One region of the Fictibacillus sp. S7 genome, then DNA from elsewhere that is predicted to be linked to it. Evidence: a T-box and tRNA genes for the amino acid it is inferred to sense, from the RefSeq annotation. Region 1 holds a T-box; the other holds one or more tRNA genes.
What was found. A T-box is a leader RNA that pairs with one kind of tRNA and senses whether it is charged. The one in region 1 lies ahead of trpS (tryptophan--tRNA ligase), so its partner is inferred to be a tRNA-Trp.
Positions count from the first base shown of each region.

Region 2: it encodes a tRNA-Trp, which carries the amino acid that the T-box ahead of trpS (tryptophan--tRNA ligase) is inferred to sense. The anticodon was not compared.

Region 1 is NZ_QJKL01000001.1:1,416,906-1,431,196, reverse strand. It holds gene carB (carbamoyl-phosphate synthase (glutamine-hydrolyzing) large subunit) at 1-388, shown strand, start outside; gene argF (ornithine carbamoyltransferase) at 385-1,329, shown strand; gene DMO16_RS07260 (hypothetical protein) at 1,384-1,779, shown strand; gene DMO16_RS07255 (YjzC family protein) at 1,869-2,048, shown strand; gene DMO16_RS07250 (M20 family metallopeptidase) at 2,072-3,244, opposite strand; gene DMO16_RS07245 (YjzD family protein) at 3,307-3,498, opposite strand; gene DMO16_RS07240 (hypothetical protein) at 3,670-4,410, shown strand; gene DMO16_RS07235 (NAD-dependent epimerase/dehydratase family protein) at 4,510-5,406, shown strand; gene DMO16_RS07230 (BMP family ABC transporter substrate-binding protein) at 5,502-6,467, shown strand; gene DMO16_RS07225 (ComZ family protein) at 6,485-6,664, shown strand; gene DMO16_RS07220 (YppG family protein) at 6,710-7,003, opposite strand; gene DMO16_RS07215 (beta-ketoacyl-ACP synthase III) at 7,201-8,133, shown strand; gene fabF (beta-ketoacyl-ACP synthase II) at 8,177-9,415, shown strand; gene DMO16_RS07205 (YjbA family protein) at 9,548-10,294, shown strand; gene trpS (tryptophan--tRNA ligase) at 10,399-11,388, opposite strand; T-box leader at 11,449-11,686, opposite strand; gene DMO16_RS07195 (DUF3899 domain-containing protein) at 11,722-12,090, opposite strand; gene DMO16_RS07190 (peptide ABC transporter substrate-binding protein) at 12,511-14,190, shown strand.
Region 2 is NZ_QJKL01000001.1:2,335,826-2,350,116, reverse strand. It holds rRNA gene rrf (5S ribosomal RNA) at 78-193, shown strand; tRNA gene DMO16_RS12105 (tRNA-Asn) at 205-279, shown strand; tRNA gene DMO16_RS12100 (tRNA-Ser) at 286-376, shown strand; tRNA gene DMO16_RS12095 (tRNA-Glu) at 393-467, shown strand; tRNA gene DMO16_RS12090 (tRNA-Val) at 509-584, shown strand; tRNA gene DMO16_RS12085 (tRNA-Met) at 742-818, shown strand; tRNA gene DMO16_RS12080 (tRNA-Asp) at 822-897, shown strand; tRNA gene DMO16_RS12075 (tRNA-Phe) at 921-996, shown strand; tRNA gene DMO16_RS12070 (tRNA-Thr) at 1,005-1,080, shown strand; tRNA gene DMO16_RS12065 (tRNA-Tyr) at 1,161-1,244, shown strand; tRNA gene DMO16_RS12060 (tRNA-Trp) at 1,274-1,347, shown strand; tRNA gene DMO16_RS12055 (tRNA-His) at 1,352-1,427, shown strand; tRNA gene DMO16_RS12050 (tRNA-Gln) at 1,434-1,508, shown strand; tRNA gene DMO16_RS12045 (tRNA-Gly) at 1,514-1,588, shown strand; tRNA gene DMO16_RS12040 (tRNA-Cys) at 1,607-1,681, shown strand; tRNA gene DMO16_RS12035 (tRNA-Leu) at 1,696-1,784, shown strand; tRNA gene DMO16_RS12030 (tRNA-Leu) at 1,817-1,901, shown strand; gene DMO16_RS12025 (APC family permease) at 2,207-3,841, shown strand; gene DMO16_RS12020 (B3/B4 domain-containing protein) at 4,036-4,698, opposite strand; gene queG (tRNA epoxyqueuosine(34) reductase QueG) at 4,787-5,932, shown strand; gene DMO16_RS12010 (methylated-DNA--[protein]-cysteine S-methyltransferase) at 5,993-6,532, shown strand; gene DMO16_RS12005 (amidase domain-containing protein) at 6,616-7,503, shown strand; gene trmL (tRNA (uridine(34)/cytosine(34)/5-carboxymethylaminomethyluridine(34)-2'-O)-methyltransferase TrmL) at 7,576-8,049, shown strand; gene DMO16_RS11995 (PrkA family serine protein kinase) at 8,470-10,365, shown strand; gene lepB (signal peptidase I) at 10,541-11,098, shown strand; gene DMO16_RS11985 (hypothetical protein) at 11,147-11,329, shown strand; gene DMO16_RS11980 (FeoA family protein) at 11,483-11,710, shown strand; gene feoB (ferrous iron transport protein B) at 11,707-13,713, shown strand; gene DMO16_RS11970 (FeoB-associated Cys-rich membrane protein) at 13,740-13,919, shown strand; gene yhbH (sporulation protein YhbH) at 14,130-14,291, shown strand, end outside.

The DNA.
Region 1 (14,291 bases):
GGTGCAAAAAGTGCTTACTGGCACCAATCCGACAGCAAGAACGGGCGATGGCGGCCATCCTGTCAGTCTTTATGCAGATGTAAACAAGGATGTACTGACACTTAAGGAGACAAAAATCCTTCAAAGCTGGAAAAACAAAGGGGTTACCATCATCCATCCGGAGGAGCTCTTTTTTGAAGAATGGGTGTCAACCAGAGAGAACGGCATTTATTTTTCCGAAGGCAAGGATGAAGAGGCACTGGTTAGATTGAAAAAAGCCAGTCTTTCAGGAAAATACGTCTTTACTCAATGGGAAACATGCGCCTTTTATCAATATGGGCTTGTACAGGCGACGGATCAGGTTTTTCATATTAAAGAAATTCAGGAAAGAAAGGAAGTTCGACTATGAATCCGGTAATTACTCACAAAGAAACCAGTCTGAAAGGAAAGCATTTCCTTACCCTGGCAGATTGGACTTCAGAAGAAATTGAGCAGATCCTGAACTATGCCATTCAGCTGAAAAAGGAAAAGCAGCCAAAACAGCTGCTGGCAGGAAAAACACTGGGCATGATTTTCGAAAAATCATCAACGAGAACGAGAGTTTCATTTGAGGTGGGAATGCTGCAGCTCGGAGGCCATGCTCTTCATCTCAGCTCGCGAGATATTCAGATGGGAAGAGGAGAATCAATTGCGGATACGGCAAAAGTACTCTCTCGTTATCTGGATGGCATAATGATCCGAACGTTTCAACATGAAATTGTGGAAGAGCTGGCAGCGCACGCAGATATTCCTGTGATTAACGGCCTCACTGATGATTATCACCCATGCCAGGTACTTGCAGATTTAATGACCATTCTCGAATACAAAAAATCATTTGCGGGTCAAAAGCTCGCATATGTGGGAGACGGAAACAACATGGCCCACTCACTCATGATTGGCTCTGCAAAGGTAGGGCTCAACTGCACAATCATTACGCCAGAAAACTATGAACCGAAACAAGAGATTGTTCTGAAAGCCAAAGAAATTGCCCAAAAAACAGGTGCGGAAATTGTCGTTACTCACGATTTGAAGGACGGTATCTGTAATGCAGATGCAGTTTATACCGATGTTTGGGCAAGCATGGGCTGGGAAGATGAAGCCAATGAACGTATATCCGCTTTTCAGGATTATCAGGTAAACCAGGAGGTACTTGCACTAGCCAAACCAGATTATATCTTTATGCATTGCTTACCTGCACACCGCGGGGAAGAAGTGACAGCTGAAGTAATTGACGGGCCAAATTCAGTTGTTTTTGATGAAGCGGAAAACCGTCTCCATGTTCAAAAAGCACTAATGGCATCTGTCATGTAAGGGATGAACACATTGGGGCTGGTTGAATAACATGAGTTAGTAAGGAGGTGCCCCATGTTTAACAATCAAAATCCTTATTATACTCAGCAGCATGGCCAACAGCAGCAAACAGGCTATCAACAGCAAGGCTTTCAGCAGCAAGCCTACCCCAACCCGCAAATGATAAAAAAAATGCAGAAGCTGTGCCGGAAAAATATTCAGCATTTTGTTTCAGTCACCTTGCTGGATGGCAGCATGTACGATGGATTTATTGAATTTATGGACGGTCAGAATATTTATTTTGCTTCTCCCATCGTGGACGAGGGGCAGAACAGTGAAAGAGATAACAGTGATACGGAACTGGATTACCCTTATTATGGTTTTGTACAGCCGGTCAGAAGCTATGAGATCGAACGGTTTATCATTCCTTTATCCAATCTGGGGAACGTGATGCCGGTTACGTATTACTAAAACAGAAAGACTTTTGCCAGCCGTAATGGCTGGTTTTTTTATGCCTAATTGGGCATAGTAAAATACAAAAATGTTAAAGGGGTGATCAAATGGGGCAGTCTCATCAATTCAAGCATGGACAAAAAGCGCCGAACAATGGCATTTATGTAGAAATCGGGGAAACGGGCAGCATGGTAAACGATCCAAAGGAAGTTAAGCTAAGCGCAGGCGATTCCTTTCCCGAGAATTCCAACCATAACCGGGTTTGGACCTATAAGCGCAAGCCATAAGGCAGAGAAAAAAAGGACCTGTTTCAGGCCCTTTTTTCTCTGGTTTGAAATTCTTCTTTTACATGCTGCAGGAGATGGGGATCTGTTAACAGATCATATCCGGTCAGTGCCAGCGCTTTAGCGCCGGTCAGCATGGCGTTATATCCCTGCTCCGAATTGGCAGCATCACAAAACTCGGTTGTATGCAGATTATGAGAAGCATCGGTTATTTTGATGTAAGGATGAACAGCCGGAACCACTTGGCTTACATTTCCCAGGTCAAGAGAGCCGTGGTCATTTCCAGTCTCAATTTCCTCTGCGGGAATGCCTAACGATGCAAGATTTTTTGTAAACGAATCTGACAGGGATTCATTGGTGAGCAAGTTGGCGTAGCCAAGCTCGTAATGGGTAGCTTCCCATTCACACCCTGTACTAAGTGCTGCCCCTGCGGCACAGTCCTTTACTCGGCGGACGAGATCAGGAAGCTGTTCAACGGTAGCTGCCCGTACATAAAACCGTGCCTGGGTTTTATCAGGAATAACATTGGGAACATTTCCTCCGGCTGTAATAACGCCGTGGATTCGTACATCAGGAGTCATTTGCTGCCGGAGCGCATTGACACTGTTAAACAAGGCGATCACCGCGTCGAGAGCGTTGATTCCTTCATGCGGGGAAGCAGCTGCATGCGCTGATTTTCCTTTAAAATCAAATTGCAATGCCTCCATGGCCATGCTTGAGCCGCTTCGTTCAAACGCCTTGTAAGGATGACACATCAGCGCTGCATCCACACGGTCAAAGTAGCCCTTTTCCGCCAAATGAACTTTCGCTCCCCCTGTCTCTTCTGCAGGCGTTCCGTAGACAAGAACTTTGCCACCGGTTTCCTTGATCACTGTGCTTACTGCAATTCCTGCAGCCGTACTCATGGTACCGATCAAGTTATGTCCGCATGCATGATTAATCTCGGGCAAGGCATCATATTCAGCCAGGTAGCTGATCACAGGGCCGGGTATTCCGCTGTCATAGGTTGCAATAAATGCCGTTTCCATCCCCTCAATGTTACGCTCTACTTCAAATCCAAAGTGTTCCAGGGTTTGAATAAGTTTAGCGGAGGACTTTATTTCTTCATAGCCCAGCTCGGGATGATTCCAGATGTATCGTGCAACTTCTTTAAAAAGTGGATATTGTTCATCGAGGAATGCTGTTAGTACCTCTTTCATGGTTGATAACCTCCTATATGATGAAAAAAAGCCCTTCACAGAGTGTGAGGGGCTGCTTTTTTTTACTCTGCCGTTTCTGCTTCAGCGGGAAGTACGGCACCAATGATGATGACAAATACGGCAAATACTACACCGAAAACAGATGCCGTAGAAAATGTTGCAGAGTCATATTTTCCGCCCTGCATCGATTCCAGTACGTAAAAAGCCATATTGCTAAGTAGTAAAGACCAGATGATTGTCCAGATATAACGCATTTTGTTCACCTCAACTTTATGTAAACGACTTCTTCTTCTGATATAGTAACAAAAAATAAAGATTTTGTCTTTAAATCTTTAAGGAAATCACCCGAGAATAGGCATTTCCCTTCTCCAGTTTCACAAATCGGACATAGTATAAGTAAGAAAATATTGGATGAGGGGAGAAAAGTGAGCATCGAAGAGAGGATTTTCAGCTTAGATGGACAATGGAATACTATACATCTTCCTGAACAGCCAAACGGTTTTGCAGTAATGATATTTGGCGATTGCAATCATTTTGTAGATCAACAGTCAAGTTTGTGGAAACAAAACAAGGACCGGTTTGAACTCATTCAAACGCTCAAGCAAAAAGGCTACACCGTATTTTATTCCAATCTATATGGAAGAAATTGGGGTAACCAGGATGCGGTAAACCTGGCAAGAAGAGTTTACCGTTATGTTATAAAATATGAAATTCTTAATCCGTCTATTCATATTTTAGCGGAGGGTATGGGTGCGCTAACCGCACTGGATTTTATCAATGACATGGAAGGATCGATCCGTTCTGCGGTTTTCCTTAATCCATGCCTGAATCTCAAAAGCCATTTTCAGCAGGAGAAAAAGAACAAATTATTTTTAAAAAGAGTTCGTAAAGAAATTAGCCAGGCCTACGGGATTAAGGAAGAAAATATGGACGAATTTTTAGAGAAAACGGTAACGCGTTTTACCTTAAAACATGAGGTGCCGGTTAAAATTTTTCATGATGCAACAGGCACTGTTTATCCATTTAAAATTCACAGCCGGCCATTTGAAGCATCCTGCCTTGAAAAGGGATATGCTGTTTCACTGACCATACAAATGGCCCGTAAAAGTCTGGGGAATTTTCAGGCTGTGCCTCGGTTTTTCAGTTTATATGAATCCATCCTGTAGCAACCTGCTGCAGGATTTTTTGTGAAAATTGATTGAGATGCATACTCAGCGGGATGAACAATACGATATAGAGAGAGAAAAAGAACGGAGGAGCATTTGATGAAACGTGCTGTTGTTACAGGAGCTGCAGGATTTATTGGCTCACATCTATGCACAAAGCTGCTGGAAGATGAGATTGAAGTGATTGGAATTGATTCGGCCCGATCCACAGAGAAGTTGGATTATATCGGCCGTCATGCAAATTTTGAACTTATCAATGAGCCCATGGAACAACTGGATTTAAAGAAAATCATTAAAAAAGCCGATACCGTCTTTCATCTCGCATGCGGTATCCATTCAAATGAAGCATGGAATGACATAGAAAATAAGGTGAAGCAGCATATCCAATCCACCAGGAGTCTGATCCAGGCAATACCTTCGAAATCAGTCAAACTCATCTATGCGTCATCCTATGATGTGTATGGAAAAAAAACAGGAAAAGTGACAGAAACCTCTACAACCAATCCTGAAACCTTATTTGGCCTCATCAAGCTGACAGAAGAAAATTATATTCGTATGGCAGCAGCAAACCATCCAGTTTCCTACGTTATTCTTCGCTTTCCCACGATATATGGTCCCTGGCAGCCATCGGAAATGACTTTTCAACAAATCATCAATGTTAACGAACAGGAACGGGACACCATGAACATTAAAAAAGATTCTATAACCGAGGACGCCATTTATGTGGACGATGCCGTGCGTGCATTATGCCTGGCAGCAGAAAAAGGAGAAAAACGGACGATTTATAATATAGGAAGCGGTACAAATGGTGAATGGAGCAAGGGGTTAAAACTTCTCTCCATAAAAGAAGAAGACTTTCCAAAAGAAAAGAGGAACATGGTGGTTGTCGGTGAAAAAGCTCAGCAGGAATTAGGGTTTCAATTGGATGTCCACATTGAAGAGGGGTTAAAAAGACAAATACAGCATACCAGGCAATGGAGAAAGAATGAAGGATGAAAAAGGGAAATTTTGTTTCCCTTTTTTTTTATTTCTTCCATTATACTAGTTTAGGGGGATGACCGCGACGATAGAATGGGATGTGAACGTGAACCATGAAGATCTTACAAGGGCTATTGGTCGCATGTTTGCTGGCCGCACTGACTGGATGTCAGGAAAAAAGGGAAGGAAACCTTAAAAATGCAGGGCTGTTCGTCCAGGATACCATTAATGATCAAGGCTGGGCTGACCAGGGATACAAAGGCCTGATCAAGATCCAGGATACATACGGAAATGAAGTTGTATATAAAGAAAAAATGCAAATGAAAGCAGAAGTTAAGAAGGCCGTCAAAGAATTTCAAAAGGATGACGTAAATCTTGTTTTTGGCCACGGGAAAATTTATGCTGATTTATTCAGTCAGATCAGCAAAGATTATCCGAAGATGCACTTTGTGAGCTTTAACGGCGAGGTGACAGGTAAAAATACGACAAGCATTCATTTTAAATCGTATGCAATGGGGTTTTTTGCCGGCATGGTTGCTGCAAAAATGAGCCACTCCAACCACCTGGGTGTGATCGCCGCTCAGGAATGGCAGCCTGAAATTAAAGGATTTGCCGAAGGGGCCCATTTTCAAAAAAAAGATATCACTGTCGATACCCAAGTGATGCACAGCTGGAGCGATAAGGATCGAGCGATTGCTTCATTCAAGCGAATGGCCGCTCAGGGTGCAGATGTTTTTTATCCAACTGGTGACGATTATACTGTACCGGTAATTGATGAAGTGAAAAAGAAGGCATTATATGCCATCGGATATGTATCGGATCAATCAGATTTGGGTCGTGGTACGGTATTGACAAGCACGGTGCAAAACGTAGAATATGTATATAAATCTGTTGCTGGACAGCATGATGCTGGAAAGCTTAAGACCGGTAATCTTCAATATGGCTTCAAGGAAAAAGCCATTACAATGGGGCGTTTCAGTCCCCGGGTACCTTCTGCTTTTCAAAAAGAGATCAGGAAGGGCATTGAAGAGTATAAAAAAACCGGAAAACTCCCCAACGGAAAATTCAGTCGAGATTGAGCGCAGGAGGAAGTCCAATGAATCAGGAATTGAATATGCAGTTTATGCAAATTGCCATGAAGCATCTGCCAGAAGGAAAAGAGCTTTTGGAGAAAAAAGGAGTAGAATTGTCCATGGAGGATATCCAGCCTATGCTGAATCTTCTTCTGAAAGTCATGAACGATGCTTATGAACTTGGAAAACAAAATAAAGAATAACGTTTGTCAGTAAAGTAAAAGAGCCAACTTCTGTTGTTGGCTCTTTTACTTTTTCCTGAAAGCTGTAAACAGAGGGGAAACTTGCTGTGCAACTTTCACGGTCTGGTCGATGACAGCCATCAGTTTATTGTAATCAAAATTCCCGTCATTTGTCCGAAAGGCACTGATTAGAGGATTCGGCCTTGGAAAAGGCTGGCGGTAGGCCATTGGGATAAAAGGCGGCTCGCTGGGTGGAGGCGGCTGTTCCCTTGTTTGCCGGGGCGGTGGAAATGGGTGTCTGGCTTGCATGGCCGATCTTTGCCGCATCGGGGAGGGCGGCCCATAGCGAGGAAAATTCACATGTACCACTCCTGTATTCAGACTGATAAGCTCTATATATAATATGTCTGGATGAATAGATGGTGTGTTGTCCCATGTAATCAGCATACTGGACAAAAAATGAAAAATAAATTAAAATTAGTACCAGGTCTTAAAAATTGATACTAAACCAAATGCAGAAAGAAACAACATAAAAATATGGATAAAGGGGTAATAACATGAATGCTGGAATAATAGGTTTAGGTGCTTATGTCCCTGAAAAAGTGTTAACCAATTTTGATCTTGAAAAAATGGTGGACACCAGCGATGAATGGATTCGCACCCGTACTGGAATTGAAGAGCGAAGAATTGCGGCAGATGATGTTAATACATCACATATGTCAGAACAGGCAGCAAGGGAAGCTTTGGAAAATGCCGGGCTGAATGCAGAAGAGCTTGATCTAATCATCGTTGCCACCGTAACGCCTGATTCCCCATTTCCTTCTGTGGCTTGCTTGATCCAGGAAAGATTGGGAGCAGTTCATGCTGTAGCGATGGATATTAGTGCTGCATGTTCAGGATTTATGTACGGCATGGTGATGGCCAAACAATTTATTGAATCTGACACCTATAAAAATGTATTGGTCGTGGGAGCTGAAAAGCTGTCCAAGATAACCGATTGGAATGACAGAAATACAGCTGTATTATTTGGTGATGGAGCGGGAGCTGCAGTTATGTCCAAAGTATCTGAAGGAAGAGGAATTCTGTCCTTTGAACTGGGATCAGACGGCAGAGGCGCTAAACACCTGTACCAGGATGAGTACCTTCATATGAATGGGCGCGAGGTATTTAAATTTGCGGTACGCCAAATGGGTGAGTCCTCCATGAATGTGGTTGAAAAGGCAGGACTGACAAAAGATGATGTTGATTACCTTATCCCACATCAGGCCAACATCCGTATCATGGAAGCATCTCGTGAGCGGCTGGAGCTGCCAAAAGAAAAAATGGCAGTAACCGTTAATAAATATGGAAACACATCATCTGCTTCCATTCCTATGGCTATTTCTGATGCCTTAAAAAATGGTAAGATAAAAGATGATGACTTGCTTGTCCTCGTTGGATTTGGCGGCGGCCTGACATGGGGTGCCGTTGCGCTCCGATGGGGAAGATAGAAGATAAAAGCTGACTATTCTTCAAAGGAGAGTTGTATTAACAATGAAAAGACGCGTAGTAATCACAGGAATGGGAGCCATTTCTCCCCTTGGAAATAGTGTAGAAGAAACCTGGAACCGAATCATTGCCGGTGAATCAGGTGTTGGCCCGTTAACTCGCAGGGATCCGGAAAAATTCCCGGTAAAAGTTGCTGCAGAAGCAACAGAATTTGATCCTCATGAATATATGGACCGTAAAGAAGCGAGAAAAATGGACCGCTTCACTCAATTTGCCATCGCTGCGTCAAAAATGGCAGTAGCCGATGCCGAGCTTGATATTACAGACGAAATCGCACCTCGTGTAGGTGTGTGGATCGGTTCCGGAATTGGCGGCATGGATACGCATGAAGAGCAATTCCGCATTTTTGAGAAAAAGGGATACCGCAGGGTCAGCCCGTTTTTCGTACCGATGATGATTCCCGATATGGCAGCAGGCCAGGTTTCCATCATGCTGGGCGCTAAAGGAATGAACTCTTGTACTGTAACAGCGTGTGCTTCAGGGGCCAACTCTATTGGCGATGCATTTAAAGTCATTCAGCGTGGAGATGCGGACGCCATGATTTGCGGAGGAACGGAAGCTCCAATTACCGATATGGCGCTTGCCGGCTTCTGTCAGGCTGGAGCATTGTCCTATAATGACGATCCTGCCACTGCAAGCCGTCCGTTTGATGCAAACCGCAGCGGGTTTGTTATTGGCGAGGGTGCAGGAATCCTGGTTCTTGAAGACCTTGAATTTGCAAAAAAACGCGGAGCCAGAATTTATGCTGAAATCGTGGGTTATGCAGGAACAGGAGATGCATACCACATTACGGCACCAGCTCCTGGCGGGGAAGGCGGCGTTCGTGCGATGACTCAGGCTGTACAGGACAGCGGAATGGCACCTGAAGAAATCGACTATATCAATGCTCACGGAACGAGCACTGATTATAATGATAAGTTTGAAACGATGGCCATCAAGGAAGTCTTTGGTGATCATGCACGCAAACTAGCTGTCAGCTCCACTAAATCCATGACCGGTCATCTGTTGGGAGCAGCAGGTGGAATCGAAGCTATTTTCTCAGTAAAATCGATTCAGAATGGAATTATTCCACCTACGATCAATTATGAAACACCAGATCCTGAGTGTGATTTGGACTATGTACCAAACCAAGCCAGGAAAGTGGAAGTGAAAACCGTTCTAAGTAATTCCTTGGGCTTTGGTGGGCATAATGCAACCTTGATCTTTAAAAAATACAGCGAGTAAGAGTAAAAAGATGGTTGATCGCAATCAGCCATCTTTTTTTATTTGCTCTAGATAATTCTTCTTTCAAAAGAATATTTTGGACAACCTCTGACTATACTGTTTTTAACTAAATCGGTAAGTGAGGGGTAGCAAATGTTATATTTACGAGATGTTTGGGTGAATTGGTTTGAAGGTGAAGAAAATGGCTATAACGTTTGTGAGTTTCATGAGTGGAGGAAGGACGATTTCATCGAGCTTTTGGATCAGGTGCCAATCGTTAAATTAGAGTCTTCACTGTTTCACTACATCGAAAACGAACTCAACGATCTTCCAGACTCCCTTTTAGATGAAGTACACCAGAAAGCATACGTGAGGAAAAACAACCAGAGAGTTCAACTGGACCATTGCTTTATCATCACTGATGAAAAGAAAACCATGGTGATAGATACAATGGGCTACCGTATTCCCATCCGAAAAAGCAGGCTGATCCCAAGGCAGGAACAGCTCGTGTATGAAATGGCAGAGCAGATGGAGACCGTTTCCTACACATTTACTCCGGATATAAAAGAAAAAGAGCATCATATTCTTTCGCCTGAACCGGTTGTGATGAGAGGACTGACAAGAAAGGAACGGCAGCTGAAGCAGCTTTTGTTCATGTTGCTCGACCAGCTGCATACGACACAGAATGTGGCTGAGGTGAGATACTGGTATACCGAGTGGATGCCAGAAGAGTATATGAAGATTCAATCGATGGAATTTGAAGAAGCATGGGCAGCATTGTATTCGGAAATCAAGGACGGCTGGAGCAATCATCATTACGCCATTTGCGAACGGCTTGTAAAAGGTCAGCCCTACTTTGAAAAGATTTGGGAACTCGAAAATGGAACACATGTAAACTGAGTAAAGAAAGGAGGCTCTGCTAAAGAGTCTCCTTTTTGAGCCCCGCTTATGAAAAATCACTTGTGCACGAAAAAACCTCCGCTTCATGCGGAGGCTTTCTTCTGTTATATACGTTTTCTGGCCAATCCCATGGCACGTTCCGCTTTGTTCAGCATTTTGTTTGCTACGCGATTCGCTTTTTCGGCTCCGTGATCCAGGATATGATCAAGCTCTTCAGATTCGATCAATCTGTAATAGCGTTCCTGGATTGGCTTTAAGCGGCCGACGACTGCTCTTGCCGCTCCTTCTTTAAAATCTCCGTAACCTTTTCCTTCATACTTTCTTTCCAGTTCCTCGATGGATTCGCCTGAGCATAGTGAGTAGATGGTTAATAGGTTCGAAATGCCGGGTTTGTTTTCTTTATCATATTTTACAACACCATCGGAATCCGTAGTGGCACGCTTGATTTTTTTGGTGATGACCGTTTCATCATCCAAAATAGAAATAAACGCGTTCACATTAGCATCGGATTTGCTCATTTTTTTCGTAGGATCAACAAGAGACATAATCCTTGCTCCCACTTTAGGAATGCGCGGCTCCGGAATGGTAAAGATTTCACGGTATTTATGATTGAATCGTTCGGCTAGGTCACGTGTCAGCTCAATGTGCTGCTTTTGATCATCTCCGACAGGAACAAGCTCCGTACCATAAAGGAGAATATCGGCAGCCATGAGCGGTGGGTAGGTCAGTAACCCTGCAGAAACGGCATCCTTGCCTTTGGATTTATCCTTAAATTGCGTCATACGCTCCAGTTCTCCGATGTACGCGACACATTGCAGAACCCATCCCATTTTGGTGTGGGCAGGAACCTCCGATTGAATGAAAAGAGTGGATTTCTCGGGATCGATGCCGACAGCGAGGTACATGGCAGCAAGGCTGCGGCTGTTCTTTTTCAACTGAACCGGATCCTGCGGAACAGTGATGGCATGCTGATTCACCACACAGAAATAACAGTGATTATCCTCTTGATAGTCCACAAAATGCTGCAGGGCCCCCAAATAATTCCCTAATGTTATCGTACCGCTTGGCTGGATACCTGAAAAAATAGTTGCCATAATAAAACTTCTCCCTTTAAATAATTTATATACATACAAAAAAGGCCCATTCATCCCGTGAAAAGGGACGAATGGACCGTGGTGCCACCCTTGTTATTCCATAAAAAAAGAATATCTCTAACCCGTACTGTCATACGGCGCCCTTTCTATCGTGCGGACACACACGCCTGTTCCTACTAAACAATGTTCAGACAGGAGCTCAAAAGCCCATTCCATGTTCATTCACTGCCTGTTTCCACCGGCCACAGGCTCTCTGCGAGCTTCAAAAACATGTACTTTTCTTTATCATCGCCTTTAATTATTATTCATTCAGTTAAAAATAGTATATAAAAATTACAATAGAATTGCAACCAGACTAGAAAAAACAAACAACACAGCTCCGGAACAAAGCAGAGGAAAGACAAAATTGCCAGATACCCGTTCGGACAGGCTGAAGTTTGAGGCTTCTTCCTGGCTCTCTGCGTACTCGGCTGACTTCGAGAATGATTTCATCACTTTTTTGACTGTCTTTGAAAAAAGATCGAAGAATCCGCCCCTAACAACAAATAACACTAAGCCGATCAGGACCAGAGCAAGCCCCACCATAAAAAGGTTGTCCACCACATGAATGAGATGAAGCTTCTTATCCGACAAAAATTCAATGAAAAGTGATAGTAAAACAGACCCTGCGGTCAATAGTGCTGAAGCCGAAAAACGTGACATCGATTTACTCCCATCATTTTCAAATTCATAGCTGTATTATTCATTTTACCATGAACAGAAGATGCAGGCATACTACTTTATACCTATCAATTATCCGAACGTTTACTGAAGAAGAGTGCATATAGGTTCAGAGTTATTAGAAAATATAAAAAACGAAGGGTAAGAAAGGAGGATATTTTGCACATTTTGATGGAATTTAATGGATAACAGAAGGGATGAAAACACTGAACAATCGTAGGTATTTAGTCCTATTTTTTGTTAAAGAAACGTAAATAAATTGGGCTTTTTGTAAAAGTCGTAAAAAAAAGTATATGCATAATAGTATGAAAACTTGTATAATACGAATGTGGGCAAAATGTCTGATAATTCACGAAGCTTTGGCTCACTAATTAGGTAAACAGAAAAAGGGGAGGTCAATCAATGAAGAAGTCAAAATGGTCGTTATTACTAACGATTGTGCTCGTTTTGAGCGTTTTCCTTTCTGCGTGCAGCGGTAAAAAAGAGGAAAAAGCGAGCGGGGACAGTTCAAGTAAAGGTGGGGGTTCTAAAGAAAAGGTCCTAAACCTTATGGAAACTTCCGAAATCCCGTATCTTGACAACATCATGGCAGACGATCAAGTTTCTCTAAACTTGGCAAACAATGTATACGAAGGTCTTTATACCTTGAACGACAAGGATGAGCCAGTTCTGTCCGGGGCTGCCGAAGAACCAGAAGAGAAAGATGGCGGCAAGACCTGGGTATTTAAACTTCGCGATGACGCTGTTTGGAGCAATGGTGATCCTGTAACAGCAAACGATTATGTTTTTGCCTGGAGAAAAGCTGTAAGCAAAGACACAGCTACTCAATACTCTTTCATCTATCAAGTTGCAGGCATCCTGAATGCTGACAAAATTCTAAACCCTGAAGATCCAATGTATAACAAAACGGATAAGCTTGGTATCAAAGCTATTGACGATCATACAATTGAAGTGAAGTTCGCTGGTCCAACCAGTGCAAAACCTTACTTAAAAGCGGTTCTTTCATTCCCGACTTTCTATCCACAACCTGAAAAGTTTGTTAAAGAACAAGGGAAACAATACGCTTTAGAAGCTGACAAAGCTCTTTACAACGGTCCTTTCGCTCTTACAAAATGGGAGCATGAAAAAGGATGGGTATTGGAAAAGAACGATAAATATTGGGACAAGAAGAATGTAAAAGTTGATAAAATCAACGTAAACATCCTTAAAGACGAAGCAACTCGTATTAACTTGTTTGAAACTGGAAAACTAGACCGCACAACAATTTCTGCGGAATATGTTGACCAATATAAAGATAAAAAAGACGTTTTCAGCACAGTGCCTGAATCTTCTGTGTTCTTCCTTCGTATGAACCAAAAGAACAAAGCACTAGCAAACAATAACATCCGCCATGCGATTGACATGGGCTGGGATAAGAAGCAATTAACAGACGTATTGTTGAATAACGGATCTGTTCCTGCATATTTCTTGGTGCCGTCCAAGTTTGTTAACGGTCCAGACGGAGCTGACTTCCGTGAGAAAAATGGCGACATGAACAAAGGTGACGCTAAGAAAGCAAAAGAATATTGGGAAAAAGGCTTGAAAGAGCTTGGAGTTAAAAAGGTAAGTCTTACTCTTCTTAACTATGACACTGATACGGCACAAAAAGATGCACAGTTCATCAAAAACCAATTGGAGAAAAACCTTCCTGGTCTATCTCTGAAAATCAAAGCTCAACCTTTCAAGCAAAAGCTTAAGCTTGAGGAAAACTTGGATTATGACATTTCATACGCTGGTTGGGGACCTGACTACCCAGATCCAATGACATTCGTTGACATGTTTGTAACGGGTGGTTCTCACAACGAAATGAACTACTCCAACAAAAAGTATGATGAGCTAATTAAAAAGGCTTCATCTGAAACAGATCTTAAAAAACGTTGGGAAATGATGCAGCAAGCTGAAAAAATCCTAATCGAAGACGATGCGGCAATCAGCCCTATGTACCAACGTGGATATGCATTTATCACAAAATCAAATATTAAAAATATCCACAACCATTCATTTGGTGGGGATTATAGCTACAGAGATTGGGACGTTAAGTAAAAACTAGGGTTTTATAGATGTACCAGGAGAGTATATGTCAGTTAGCCATATACTCTCCTTTTAACTGCAAATGACTTATTAGTAAAAATTTGTCGAAAATT
Region 2 (14,291 bases), 920 kb from region 1:
TGTACTTTACCGTACATGAGGAAGAGGAGGAGTGAAGCTGACGAAGAAAATCGCCGTTGATCACAAATCGATAGATGTCTGGTGGCAATAGCGAAGAGGTCACACCCGTTCCCATACCGAACACGGAAGTTAAGCTCTTCAGCGCCGATGGTAGTTGGGGGCTTCCCCCTGTTAGAGTAGGACGTTGCCGGGCATATATATTATTCCACAGTAGCTCAGTGGTAGAGCTATCGGCTGTTAACCGATCGGTCGTAGGTTCGAGTCCTACCTGTGGAGCCATTATATGGAGAGCTGTCCGAGTGGCCGAAGGAGCACGATTGGAAATCGTGTATACGTTAACCGCGTATCAAGGGTTCAAATCCCTTGCTCTCCGCCATAATTACTTAACATACGGCCCGTTGGTCAAGCGGTTAAGACACCGCCCTTTCACGGCGGTAACACGGGTTCGAATCCCGTACGGGTCACCATGTTTTTTTCGAAGAAAAAAACTTATACATATAAACCTTTCGGAGGATTAGCTCAGCTGGGAGAGCACCTGCCTTACAAGCAGGGGGTCGGCGGTTCGAACCCGTCATCCTCCACCATTTTATCTTAATATATTGATTATCATCGCGGGGTGGAGCAACGAGCGCTACAGCACGATTAAGCTGCGAGTAAACTCGACGCATACACTTCTAAGAAAATACTGGTAGAGGAAGAGTTCCTCATACTCGGACACATCGTCCGTAATCTTAATATCATCGCGGGGTGGAGCAGTCTGGTAGCTCGTTGGGCTCATAACCCAAAGGTCGCAGGTTCAAATCCTGTCCCCGCAACCAAATGGACTCGTGGTGTAGCGGTTAACATGCCTGCCTGTCACGCAGGAGATCGCCGGTTCGATCCCGGTCGGGTCCGCCATTTTATCTTTAATAAGAAGTTTTGGCTCGATAGCTCAGTCGGTAGAGCAGAGGACTGAAAATCCTCGTGTCGGCGGTTCGATTCCGTCTCGAGCCACCATTTTTGGCGCCGGTTTAGCTCAATTGGTAGAGCAACTGACTTGTAATCAGTAGGTTGGGGGTTCAAGTCCTCTAGCCGGCACCACTATCCTTTTTGTTCGAAGTGTAAGAAATTTCCTCTTGAAGAATACATGGATATGTATTAAAATAGGTTTTGTCTCTCATGGAGGGGTAGCGAAGTGGCTAAACGCGGCGGACTGTAAATCCGCTCCTTTGGGTTCGGCGGTTCGAATCCGTCCCCCTCCACCATCTAATTTTTAGCACATTTATTTTGATTTAGGGGCATAGTTTAAAGGTAGAACGAAGGTCTCCAAAACCTTTGGTGTGGGTTCGATTCCTACTGCCCCTGCCATATGGCGATCGTGGCGAAGTGGTTAACGCACCGGATTGTGGTTCCGGCATTCGTGGGTTCGATTCCCATCGGTCGCCCCATATGATTGGGCTATAGCCAAGTGGTAAGGCAACGGACTTTGACTCCGTCATTCGTAGGTTCGAATCCTGCTAGCCCAGCCATATATGCGGAAGTAGTTCAGTGGTAGAATACAACCTTGCCAAGGTTGGGGTCGCGGGTTCGAATCCCGTCTTCCGCTCCAATTATATGATCTTTAAATGGCGGCATAGCCAAGTGGTAAGGCCAGGGTCTGCAAAACCCTTATCCACCGGTTCGAATCCGGTTGCCGCCTCCACTACATACCACCCAGCCGGGGTGGTGGAATTGGCAGACACACAGGACTTAAAATCCTGCGGTAGGTGACTACCGTGCCGGTTCGAGTCCGGCCCTCGGCACCAATTAAATACACTGCCAGCTTTACTTTTCACATGCCGGTGTGGCGGAATTGGCAGACGCGCACGACTCAAAATCGTGTTCCCTTGGGAGTGTCGGTTCGACCCCGACCACCGGTACCATTACATAACATAATAACGTTAAATATAGACGTTCCTTGCACAGTGCAAGGAACGTTTTTTTTCTTTATACTTTTTCAGTACGCAGAGATATACGTTTTTTCTCCATTACATTATCGCATACTAATATACGTGCATTTGGCGCCTAATACTATTCCACTCTCAAATTGTTCACAAAAGAATAAACACTTTGCCAATTATGTGCTCTACCCTAAACAAATGTAAAAAAAAGGCGAAATTTGTAGATGGAAGGCTGTCGGTAATCATATTCAGTATTCCTCTTTAAAATTTGGAAGGGAGTTTCATGAATGAGTGATTTGCAACGAAAGATGGGAACTTTTGCCCTGACCATGGTCGGGCTCGGATCGATCATTGGATCCGGCTGGTTATTTGGGGCATGGAGAGCTGCACAAATCGCCGGTCCAGCCGCTGTTTTTTCCTGGATCATCGGCATGATCGTTATTTTATTTATAGCGCTTTCTTATATTGAATTAGGCGCCATGTTTCCTGAAGCCGGAGGTATGGTGAAATACACACAGTATTCTCATGGATCGTTTGTAGGATTTCTTGCAGCCTGGTCCAATTGGATTGCCATTGTTTCTGTTATTCCTGTTGAAGCAATCGCCTCTGTGCAATATATGAGTTCATGGCCGTGGAAATGGGCAAGGTGGACGCACACGTTAGTGACGGAAGGCACCCTTACCGGGAAAGGATTGCTTATCGCTTCAGTATTGATGCTGATTTACTTTTTTTTGAACTATTGGGCAGTCAGCCTGTTTGCCAAAGCAAATAACCTGATAACAATTTTTAAAATTGTTATTCCTGGACTCACGGTTGGAGCGCTTCTTTTCGTAGGATTTCATGGGGAGAACTTTACATCCGGGCACAGTTTAGCTCCTTATGGATGGGCCAGTGTACTAACTGCCGTAGCTACTTCAGGGATTGTATTCGCGTTCAACGGTTTCCAAAGCCCCATTAATATGGCGGGCGAGGCAAGGAATCCCGGCCGCACTATTCCATTTTCAGTTGTAGGGTCTCTTCTGATCGCAACCGTTATCTACATTTTATTGCAAGTGGCCTTTATCGGGGCTGTCAGTCCTGCCACGATTGCTAAAGGCTGGCATCATTTAAATTTCAATTCGCCATTTGCCGATTTGGCCATTGCACTGGGCATTAACTGGCTTGTCATTCTACTTTATTGTGATGCATTCATTTCTCCTTCCGGCACAGGAACTACGTATACGGCCACCACAGCGAGAATGATCTACGGAATGGAAAAGAACGGATATTTACCAGAAGTGTTTGGAAAGGTTCACCCTTTTTACCGTGTGCCTCGTCCTGCTATGTATTTAAATCTTGCTGTATGTTTTCTGTTTCTGTTTGTCTTTAGAGGCTGGGGGGTACTAGCAGAAGTTATTTCAGTAGCAACCCTTATCTCTTATATCACCGGCCCAGTTACCGTCATGACATTAAGACGGACAGGCAGGAATCTATATCGTCCATTACGTGTTAAAGCACTAAGCATCATCGCACCATGCGGGTTCGTCTTTGCCTCTTTAACGCTGTATTGGGCAAGATGGCCGCTGACTGGACAGGTGCTATTCTTTATTTTGATTGGCCTTCCGATTTACTTTTATTATCAGGCGAGAAAGAAATGGAAAGGTTTCAAAACGAATTTCCTGGCAGGACTCTGGATGGTTGTTTACTTAATCTGCATGATGTTTATCTCCTACCTGGGAAGTGAAAAATTTGGAGGAGCCAACATCATTCCATTTGGCTGGGATATGGTTCTCATTGCATGCTTAGCCCTTGTGTTTTATTATTGGGCTGTAAAAAGCGGGATTCAAACCGAGTATTTAGACGAAGCAGCTAAACTGAATGAGCAAGTTAGAGTTAAAGAAATGTCGAAACGAGGGAACGAGTCTGGGGAAGAAGTAGGTTAACTATTACGGTAAAAAGAAGTGCATAAATGGTGCACTTCTTTTTTTATGGTTTTAATACATCGTGTAAAAATTCCTGATTTCATAAAAAGTAATGGAAGGTTGTCATATTTTTAATACACGCTGATTATATTGGTATCAAGGCAGTTGTAGGTTTTAGCGCAGGACTTCGTTTTAAATGAAGTCCTGCGCTTTTTTTATTGGATGAGATAGGAGTCAGAGGAACCGCCGTGGATTTGAACAAACATTTTCTCTATCGCTGATAGCAGTTTTTGGGCCTCATCGTCCGCCATGGAGGGTCTGAGGTAAACGAGCTGGAGGGCATTTTTGACCTGTTCTCCTGTCATGGTGCGTTTGGAATCGACGATAGGGCTTCCAAATGCGCCGTTTTCGTCTGCTGACAGAAGTTTCCCTTCCATGTTCATTAAACGACCGTTTAACCCTTCATATTGATCTCCAGGAGCTCCTATTTTAATTTCAACGTCTCCATGAACCCCATCTGCATTATAAATCCCTAAAGGTATACCATATTGAAGGGAAAAGAAGTTATTTACGTCAACGGCCGAATTGACCAGTGCTACGTCCTTGCCGCCATATACACGGCGCAGGAGAGCTTCAGAGGAAGGCCTGTAGCGGGACGGATCCATGGAGAGCTTTTTGAAGACCTGACGCCATTCCTGTATACCCGGGTGGTCGGCCGCCGCCTTTTCAAGAGCATCTAGTTTCAGGGATTCAAGAAATAATTGGAATCTGCCTTTTAGCATTTGCGGTGATTCTTCAATCACGATATCATGATATAGTATTACGCCCATTTTAAAGGAAGGAACAAGCTTTTTTATGTCCTCTGCCAGTTTAATCATCAACTTTTCACCCTTATCTTATAGCTTTATTTTATAGTTAGTTTACCATAGATGAAATCATCCATTTAAGGAGAAAGGAGGTGCAGTCATGACAGGCGCCCAGTTAAAAGAAGAACTCATTGCATATAGTAAATCAATTGGTATCGACAAGATTGGGTTTGCTGCCGCGGATGTCTTTGCGGAACTGAAGGAAAGGCTGAAGGAACAGCAGAACCACGGATACCAATCTGGATTCGAAGAAAAAGATATCGAGAAACGGACGAATCCCCAGCTGCTGCTTGAGGGAGCGAACACCATCATCTCGATTGCTCTTGCTTATCCTTCCAGGATGAAAGATGCTCCACAAAGTACAAGGGAAGCGAGAAGAGGAATATTTTGCAGAGCTTCCTGGGGTGTGGATTACCATCATATTTTGCGTGAGAAATTAAGGCTTTTGGAAGCATTTATCGCTGAAAAAGCCCCGCATGCCCGTTCTGTGTCGATGGTGGATACCGGCGAACTGTCTGATCGTGCGGTGGCAGAACGTGCCGGAATTGGCTGGAGCGGAAAAAATTGCGCAACCATTACGCCGGAGTTTGGTTCATTTGTTTATTTGGGAGAGATGCTGACGACGGTTTATCTTCCGCCTGATACGCCCATCACAGACCAATGCGGAGATTGCAACATCTGTGTGGAGGCTTGTCCTACGGGCGCTCTCGTACAAGGGGGACAGCTCGATTCGAACAAATGCATCGCCTTTTTAACACAAACTAAGGATTTTCTTCCTGATCAATATCGTGAAAAGATCGGCAACCGGTTGTATGGTTGTGACACATGCCAAACGGTCTGCCCTAAAAATAAAGGAAAAGATTTTCACCTTCATCCCGAAATGGAGCCGGATCCTGAAATTGCAAAACCTTTATTAAAGCCGTTACTGAAGATGAGCAACCGGGAATTCAAGGAGAAGTTCGGCCATGTGTCCGGTTCCTGGAGGGGGAAAAAGCCGATTCAACGAAATGCCATCATTGCGCTTGCCCATTTTAAGGATACCAGTGCTGTCGGAGATTTGGCGCAGCTCATGAAGGAGGACCAAAGGCCTGTTATTCGCGGAACCGCTGCCTGGGCACTCGGTAAAATAGGCTCAGAGGCGGCGGAAAACGAGCTTATTTCGGCGAAAGAACAAGAAAATGACGGAAATGTGGCAGCTGAGATCAACAAAGGCCTTCAAATGATTCAAAATCAAGGCATACACTAATCGCATCGCAACTACATGTCCGTTAGTATAGAAACCAAGAAAATAAAAGAAGGGATTTTTATGTGTAATATCAAAACCTTATTCTCTTACGAGGAAATGGATAGCCCCATGGGCCCCCTGACTGTTATCGCTACACAAAACGGCATTTGCCGGATTGACTTTGGGAGCCTTGAAGAAAATTTACCATCCCTTCAATCCTGGATGTCAAAGCACTATCTTAAGGGGGAACTGATCCATTCACCGGAAGAACTCAAACCGGTTGTTGATCAGCTTGCAAGTTATTTCAGCGGGAATCTCCAACAGTTTACTATTCCTTTGGATTTATATGGCACTCCTTTTCAAATAAAAGTGTGGGAGGAGCTTAAGGGAATTCCCTATGGTGCCACATGTTCCTATAAAGACATTGCTCAAGGAATTGGTGCACCAAAAGCAGTAAGAGCTGTAGGCAGTGCAAACAATAAAAATCCAGTTCCGATCATTATTCCTTGTCATCGTGTGGTAGGGAGCAATGGCGCCCTGGTCGGTTACGGCGGGGGTCTGGATAAAAAAGAGCTGCTTTTAAACATCGAGCTTCAAAACTTTATACCTAAGTCTTCCTGAACCGTTTATTTTGACGGTTCTTTTTTTTTGGCTCTGATTCATATGGTAATAGTACGTTACTTTTGCAGCAGTGGAGGTGCCATATGAACTGGCTGGAACATCTCAAATTTTATGTCCAAAAGCTGACCGACTGGATGGTCAATGAGAACTGGAGTGATAGTGTTCAGCTTCCGATGGAGGAAAGGGAAAGCTTTGCAAGGAAAAAACAGGCACTGCATGAAAGGAATGCGGTTCTTGTCAATAATAATGTGGAGGCGCAGGTTCTCAGGCATTCGGTTTTTAATGATACGAGACAGGTAGATTATGTACTTCACTTCAGCAATTTAATCCGGCATGGATTCGATTTTTATGTTGAGGAGTGGATCCAGCAGAGGCGGGCTGTGTTTAAAGACGACGTGCTGATCAGCGACCAGCTGCTGAATCCTGAAGGGAAGCATAAAGAAAAAGTGAAGATCGAAAGGGAAACGGATCCGCCTGAACCTCGAAAGCATACGTACGATCGGCTTGCAGCGGTACAGTATGCCGAGCGATGGTGGAATACGTACAATCCAGCCTACAAGTCATTTGATGTTGATTGTACAAACTATATCTCCCAGTGCCTTCATGCGGGGGGAGGCATTCCCATGGCCCATCACGGGACACGTTCCAAAGGGTGGTGGTTTAAGTATCATGACTGGAGCTACAGTTGGACAGTGGCCAACGCCATGCGGTGGTATTTAAGCGGATCAAAGGCAACCCTCCAGGCGAGGGAGAAATCCTCTGCCAGTCAGCTCATCCCGGGTGATGTTATTTGCTATGATTTTGACGGCGACGGTCACTGGCAGCATACCACCATTGTCGTGGGGAAGGATTCTTCGGGCGAGCCGCTGGTAAATGCCCATTCCACGGACAGCCGGATGAGGTATTGGAGGTATGAAGACTCTACGGCTTATACTCCGAAAATTAAATATAAGTTCTTTCATATTACGTAAAGTCCCACCTCAGGGCTAATTCTTCATAAAAGTGCTATAATAATGAAGATATAAGTATACGAGGTGAGAGTTTTGGGTTTACATGTAGTTCTTTATCAGCCGCTGATCCCGGCGAATACAGGGAATATTGCCCGTACATGTGCGGGAACAGGCACTTCACTGCATCTGATTCGGCCGCTTGGCTTCTCAACGGATGACAAACAGCTAAAGCGTGCAGGTCTTGATTACTGGGAACATGTAAATGTTCATTACTATGATTCGCTGGAAGAACTGTTTGAACGGTTTCCGGAAGGATTGTTTTACTATATTACAAAGTTTGGAAAGCAGCGGTATACCGATATGGATTACAGCGCGCCGGCCAGGGATCACTTTTTTGTATTTGGCCGGGAGACAACCGGATTGCCGGATGAATTATTGAAGGCAAACGAGGAGTATTGTTTCAGGCTGCCGATGAATGATAACATCCGGTCGCTGAACCTTTCCAATACAGCCGCCATTTTAATTTATGAAGCATTGCGCCAGCAAGGTTTTCCGGCGCTCACATAAGCTGCTGGTGAAATAAATAAAAAAACGTCCCGGGCTCGGGGCGTTTTTTTATATGTACTGATTATTTGGCTCCAGGATTATCATTGTATCCCGCAGTGAAAATAGCGGTCAAGAACGTAAGCATAACTCCTAATATCAGGATAAAACTCATGCGGTCTCCTCCTTTTGGTGTAATGGTTCCGTATCTTCTTTTATTATAACGAAACCGCTGTCATCGTACAACGGCAAACACAGCCTCAAAAAGAAAAGACTATTTCTTCAACTCGTATCATACCCATACTAAAACCACTATCATTCATTAAATTCTGTGGCAATATGGCAATCCTGCGAAATTCATAAAACAAGTTGAATGATTGGGGACATCCTCGCATAAAGTAGATTAACAAACGAAGGATGCAAACACTACGCAAGGGGGTACACATGGATATTTTAGGTAAAATCCAATTGCACCGTGAAGAAGAGAGGCGTCTTGCCTGGGAAGGTACCTTCGGAGAATACCTTGAGATTTTAAAGGAACGTCCCTATGTCGCTCAGTCCGCTCATTCCCGAGTCTATAATATGATTAAAGATGCTGGAATAGAGGAAGTGAACGGAACCAAGAAGTATAACTTTTTTAACAACCAGATTTTTGGACTTGAAGATTCAATCGAGCGGCTGGTGGAGGAGTATTTCCATCCTGCAGCCAAACGGCTGGACGTGAGAAAAAGGATACTTTTGCTGATGGGGCCAGTTTCCGGAGGGAAATCCACCATTGTCACCATGCTTAAGAGGGGTCTGGAAGATTATTCGAAAACAGAGGCAGGGGCAGTCTATGCCATTAAAGGTTGTCCGATGCACGAAGATCCGCTGCACCTCATACCGCATCATTTAAGAGATGATTTTTACCGGGAATTTGGCATTCGAATTGAAGGCAACCTCTCCCCGTTGAACACTATGAGGCTTGAAAAGGAATATGGCAATTGCATTGAAGATGTAATAGTGGAGAGAATCTTTTTTTCCGAGGATAAACGGACAGGGATTGGAACGTTTAGTCCGTCCGATCCGAAGTCACAGGATATTGCCGACTTAACCGGCAGCATTGATTTTTCCACCATTGCAGAGTTCGGTTCAGAATCGGATCCCCGCGCTTACCGCTTTGACGGAGAACTGAACAAAGCCAACCGGGGGATGATGGAATTCCAGGAAATGCTGAAGTGTGATGAAAAATTCCTCTGGCATCTCTTATCATTAACGCAGGAAGGCAACTTTAAAGCAGGACGTTTTGCCCTTATCTCGGCTGATGAGCTGATTGTGGCGCACACCAATGAATCGGAATACCGTTCGTTTATCGCCAACAAGAAAAATGAAGCTCTTCATTCGAGAATTATCGTAATGGGTGTCCCTTACAATCTGAGGGTTTCGGAAGAAGAACGCATTTATGAAAAAATGATTAAAGAAAGTGACATGTCCCATGTTCATATTGCTCCTCATGCGCTTCGGGTGGCGGCCATTTTCTCGGTACTTACCCGCTTGATGGATTCCAAAAAGCAGGGCATGGACCTCATCAAGAAAATGAGGCTGTATGATGGTGAAATCGTGGAAGGTTATAATCATATTGATCTCGAAGATCTTCAAAAAGAATTTGCCGATGAAGGCATGAGCGGTATTGATCCGCGGTATGTCATCAACCGGATTTCGTCTGCCATCATCCGCAAAGAGATAACCTCCATCAACGCACTCGATGTGCTCAGATCGATGAAGGATGGACTGGATCATCATGCGTCCATTACGAAAGAGGATAAAGAACGCTTTATTAACTTTATCTCTCTTGCCCGAAAAGAATATGACGAGATTGCCAAGAAAGAGGTTCAAAAAGCATTTGTTTACTCTTATGAGGAGTCTGCCAAGACACTGATGGACAATTACCTCGACAACGTTGAAGCTTATTGCAACAAAAACAAGCTGAGAGATCCGCTCACAGGTGAAGAAATGAGCCCGGATGAAAAACTCATGCGATCCATTGAGGAGCAAATCGGGATCTCTGAAAATGCCAAGAAAGCCTTCAGGGAAGAAATATTGATCCGAATATCAGCGTATGCCAGAAAAGGAAAGAAATTCGATTATAATTCTCATGAACGGTTAAGAGAAGCGATTCAGAAAAAGCTGTTTGCTGACCTAAAAGACGTGGTAAAGATTACAACATCCTCAAAAACACCGGATGAAGCACAACTGAAAAAGGTGAATGAAGTAATCGCCCGTCTCGTGGATGAGCATGGGTATAATACGACATCAGCGAATGAACTACTGAAATATGTAGGAAGCCTGTTAAACCGGTAACTGTAAAAAACGCATCCCTTTGTAAAAATGGGATGCGTTTTTTTATCTTTAAAAAGGTTGTCAGCAGAACACATTACACATAAGAATAAAAACCAAACAGGAGGAGAATACCTTGTAATATGATAAACTATAGTGGTAAATTAATACTATACGCTAACAAAAAGGAAGTGAAAGGATGAGTTCCAGGGAGAAGAGCAGCCAATTATGGGATTGGATCAAAGCCATTGGAATTGCACTTATTCTAGCGTTGCTAATAAAAAACTTTTTATTTGAGCAGTACGTTGTTTATGGAGAATCAATGATGCCTACGATCGAAAACGGGAACAGGCTGATTGTAAATAAATTAGGCTACAATATAGGTGAACCTAAGCGATTTGATTTAATCGTGTTTCATGCAAATTCGCAGGAGGATTACATCAAGCGGGTAATCGGTATGCCGGGAGAGCACATCGAGTATATAAACGATCATCTTTTTATCAACGGCAAACAGGTAGATGAACCTTACTTGGATGATTATAAAAAACAGGTGACCAACGGGAACCTGACGGGAGATTTTACGCTGGAAGAAGTCACCGGGAAAAAGGTGATCCCGAAAGGAAAGGTTTTTGTGATGGGAGACAACCGGCTTCATAGCATTGACAGCCGGCACATCGGGCTGGTTGATGAAAGCAAAATCGTCGGGGAAGTGAACCTGCGTTATTGGCCGATGGAGGAATTGAAAGTCATAAAGTAGTTTATTGACGAGGAGTATTGGGAATAGTGGAGGCAAGAGGTGATGGTTATGTCCAGAGAACAGGATTATATCGATAAACCAAAAAACAGCTCCATGACACCAAATTTAAAAGAAATGAAAGAGCATGGAAAAGTGATGGAACACATGTCCACCAACGTAAATGTGAAAAAAAGCGGAAAAATGCCTGATCCGGATCAATTTGAGGATGAAGAAGCAAAAAAAGATAAATAATCGTTGCGAAAAACCTGCTCCGGGATGACCTGGACAGGTTTTTTTGCGGAATTTGTTTGGAAATTCAAAATATCTATTTACTAATGAGAATCAATCTCATATAATGAGATTAAAATACTGATAATAATTATCATTCTCTCAGAGGTGCTATATATGGTATTAACGGACATTAAAGCTGGCGGAAAAGCAAAAATCACCAATACGGAACATGTGAATGTACTTGTACGAAGAAGATTGCTTGACTTGGGTATCATGGAAGGAACGGAAATCAGCATTAAACGAATCCTCCCATTTGGAGGTCCGTTTGCGGTGGAAGCCGGCGGACAGTGGGTGGGCATTCGCAGAAGTGAAGCCAAATTGATCCAGGTGTGCCATTCATGATTGAAATCGCACTTGCCGGAAATCCGAATACCGGAAAAACCTCTTTATTTAATATTCTCACCAATTCGTATGAATACGTTGGGAACTGGTCAGGTGTAACGGTAGAGAAGAAAGTCGGCATGCTGAATAATAAAAAAGGGCATCTTATCGATCTGCCCGGAATATATTCACTTAATCCTTTGTCCAGGGATGAAGGGGTGGCAACCCGCTTTTTGATTGAAGAGAATTTTTCCATGGTTCTCAATATCGTTGACGCCTCCCAGCTTGAACGAAACTTATACTTAACGATTCAGCTTCTCGAATATGGAAAACCTGTAGTGATCGGGCTGAACATGGTTGACGTAGCCAAGGGCCGCGGAATCATGGTTAATGAAAAGAAACTGTCCGAGAGATTACAAAGCCCCGTTTTGCCGATAGTGGCCCGTACAGGATCCGGCTGTAAAGAGCTTGCAGGGCTTTTAACCAATGAAGAACAAGAGAACAAGCCCTTGTATATTTCATATGGTCAGCCGCTGGAAAGAGCGATGGAGACGCTCGTGGCAAAAATGCCGGACGCCGAAAATTTGCCGCCAAAACGTTGGCTTGCTCTTCAATTTTTTGAAGGAAATGAAGTGGTGCATGCATTGCTGAAAACAATGATGCCTGAAGCTGAGCTTCAACGCATTTTTGCAGAAACCGAGGCACAGGTTCAATCCGAAGAGGGGGCCAAATCACTTTCCTATCATATCCGCGCCGTACGGGCGGAGTATATAAAAGGAGTGCTTGATGTTTCCCTTCAAAAAGGCGAAGAAGTCACCTATACATTGACCGACCGGATCGATAACATCGTGACCAACAAGTTTTTGGGGATACCAATTTTTATCCTTTTTATGTACCTGATTTTCAAATTGACGTTTGACTGGCTTGGCAGCCCGATCTCAGACATGCTTGACGCGTTCTTAACGGGACCGCTCACTGACGGCCTGACGTCAATGCTTCAAGCCGCAGGAGCTTCTGCCTTTATTAAGGCCGTTATTCTCGATGGGATTGTTGCCGGTGTAGGCGGCGTTCTTGTCTTTGTTCCGCAAATCATGATCCTGTTCTTCCTGATCTCCTTTATTGAGGATTCTGGATATATGGCGAGAATTGCCATGGTGATGGATAAAACGCTGGAGAGCATTGGTCTGAACGGAAAAGCCTTTATCCCGATGATTATCGGGTTTGGATGCAATGTACCCGGAATTATGGCGGCACGTACCATTGAACAGCCAAAGGAAAGGCTTTTGACCATCATACTCACACCGCTCATGTCCTGTTCCGCGAGACTCTCGGTGTACAGCCTGTTCGTGGGTGCCTTTTTCACACAAAACCAGGCACTTGTTGTCCTTTCGCTCTACCTCCTTGGTATCGTGATTGCACTAACGCTGGCGAAGATTTTCTCTTCCACCATTTTGAAAGAGGAAAGTTCGATGTTTGTGATCGAGCTTCCTCCATATCGTATTCCTCAATGGCGTACATTGATGCGCAATACATGGGAGAAGGGCAAAGGCTTCATCAAAAAAGCAGGTACGTTTATTTTCGGAGGATCTGTTATCATCTGGTTCCTCAGTTATGCAGGTCCCGGCGGACTGGGTGTGGACATGAATAAAAGCTTCCTTGCATTGATCGGCGGAGCCATCGCCCCGCTGTTTGAACCGATCGGGTTTGGCAGCTGGCAGGCAGGTGCTGCGTTGATCACCGGCTTCCTGGCCAAAGAAGTCGTTGTTTCTACCATGAATATCATTTATGTTGCGCCGGATCTTCATACATTGCAAGGAGTCATGGCCCACCATTTCACCTCATTATCGGCTTACAGCTTTATGGCATTCTTGCTGCTCTATGTCCCTTGTCTGGCGACAGTGGCTGTTATCAAAAAAGAAACAGGATCTGCCAAGTGGACGTGGTTTTCCATCATCTATGCCCTGCTGATCGCCTATATTGTTTCATTGATCATATACCAGGGCGGCAAGCTGCTCGGATTTTAAGTTTAACCAGAAAGTAGGGAGTATAAATGCTGCTTAATATTTTGCTCGGAATACTGATTTTTGGATACGCAGGTTTTACTATCTTTCGTTTTGTGAAAAAAAGCAAACAAGGAAAATGCGCGACCTGTTCAATGAAGAAAGGCTGTCAATCCGCATGCAGTGATATGGCAGAAAGCAAAGTCGCATTTAACAACTACACGAAATAAAAAAAGCATTCCATGGCTTGCCATGGGATGCTTTTATTTTTTTACGGTTCTTTATAAAATGTGCCAATTACATAGCAACTCTCGTCTTATCTTGCATAGGATAGTGTAACCAACCCTTTTTACATTCAAAAAGCGGGTGGTTCTTTTATCAATTTGATCCATTACCATTCAAATAAAACAATGAGCATGTACAAAGAAGGAGGGGAAATAATGGGCGAGGAAGCGAAAAACAATTTTGTAGTTTCTCAGGAAAACTGGTCCCTCCACCGCAAAGGCCACCATGACCAGCAGCGTCACATGGAAAAGGTCCAGGAGGCTATTAAAAACAATTTGCCTGATTTGATCAGTGAAGAGAACATCATTCTTTCTAAT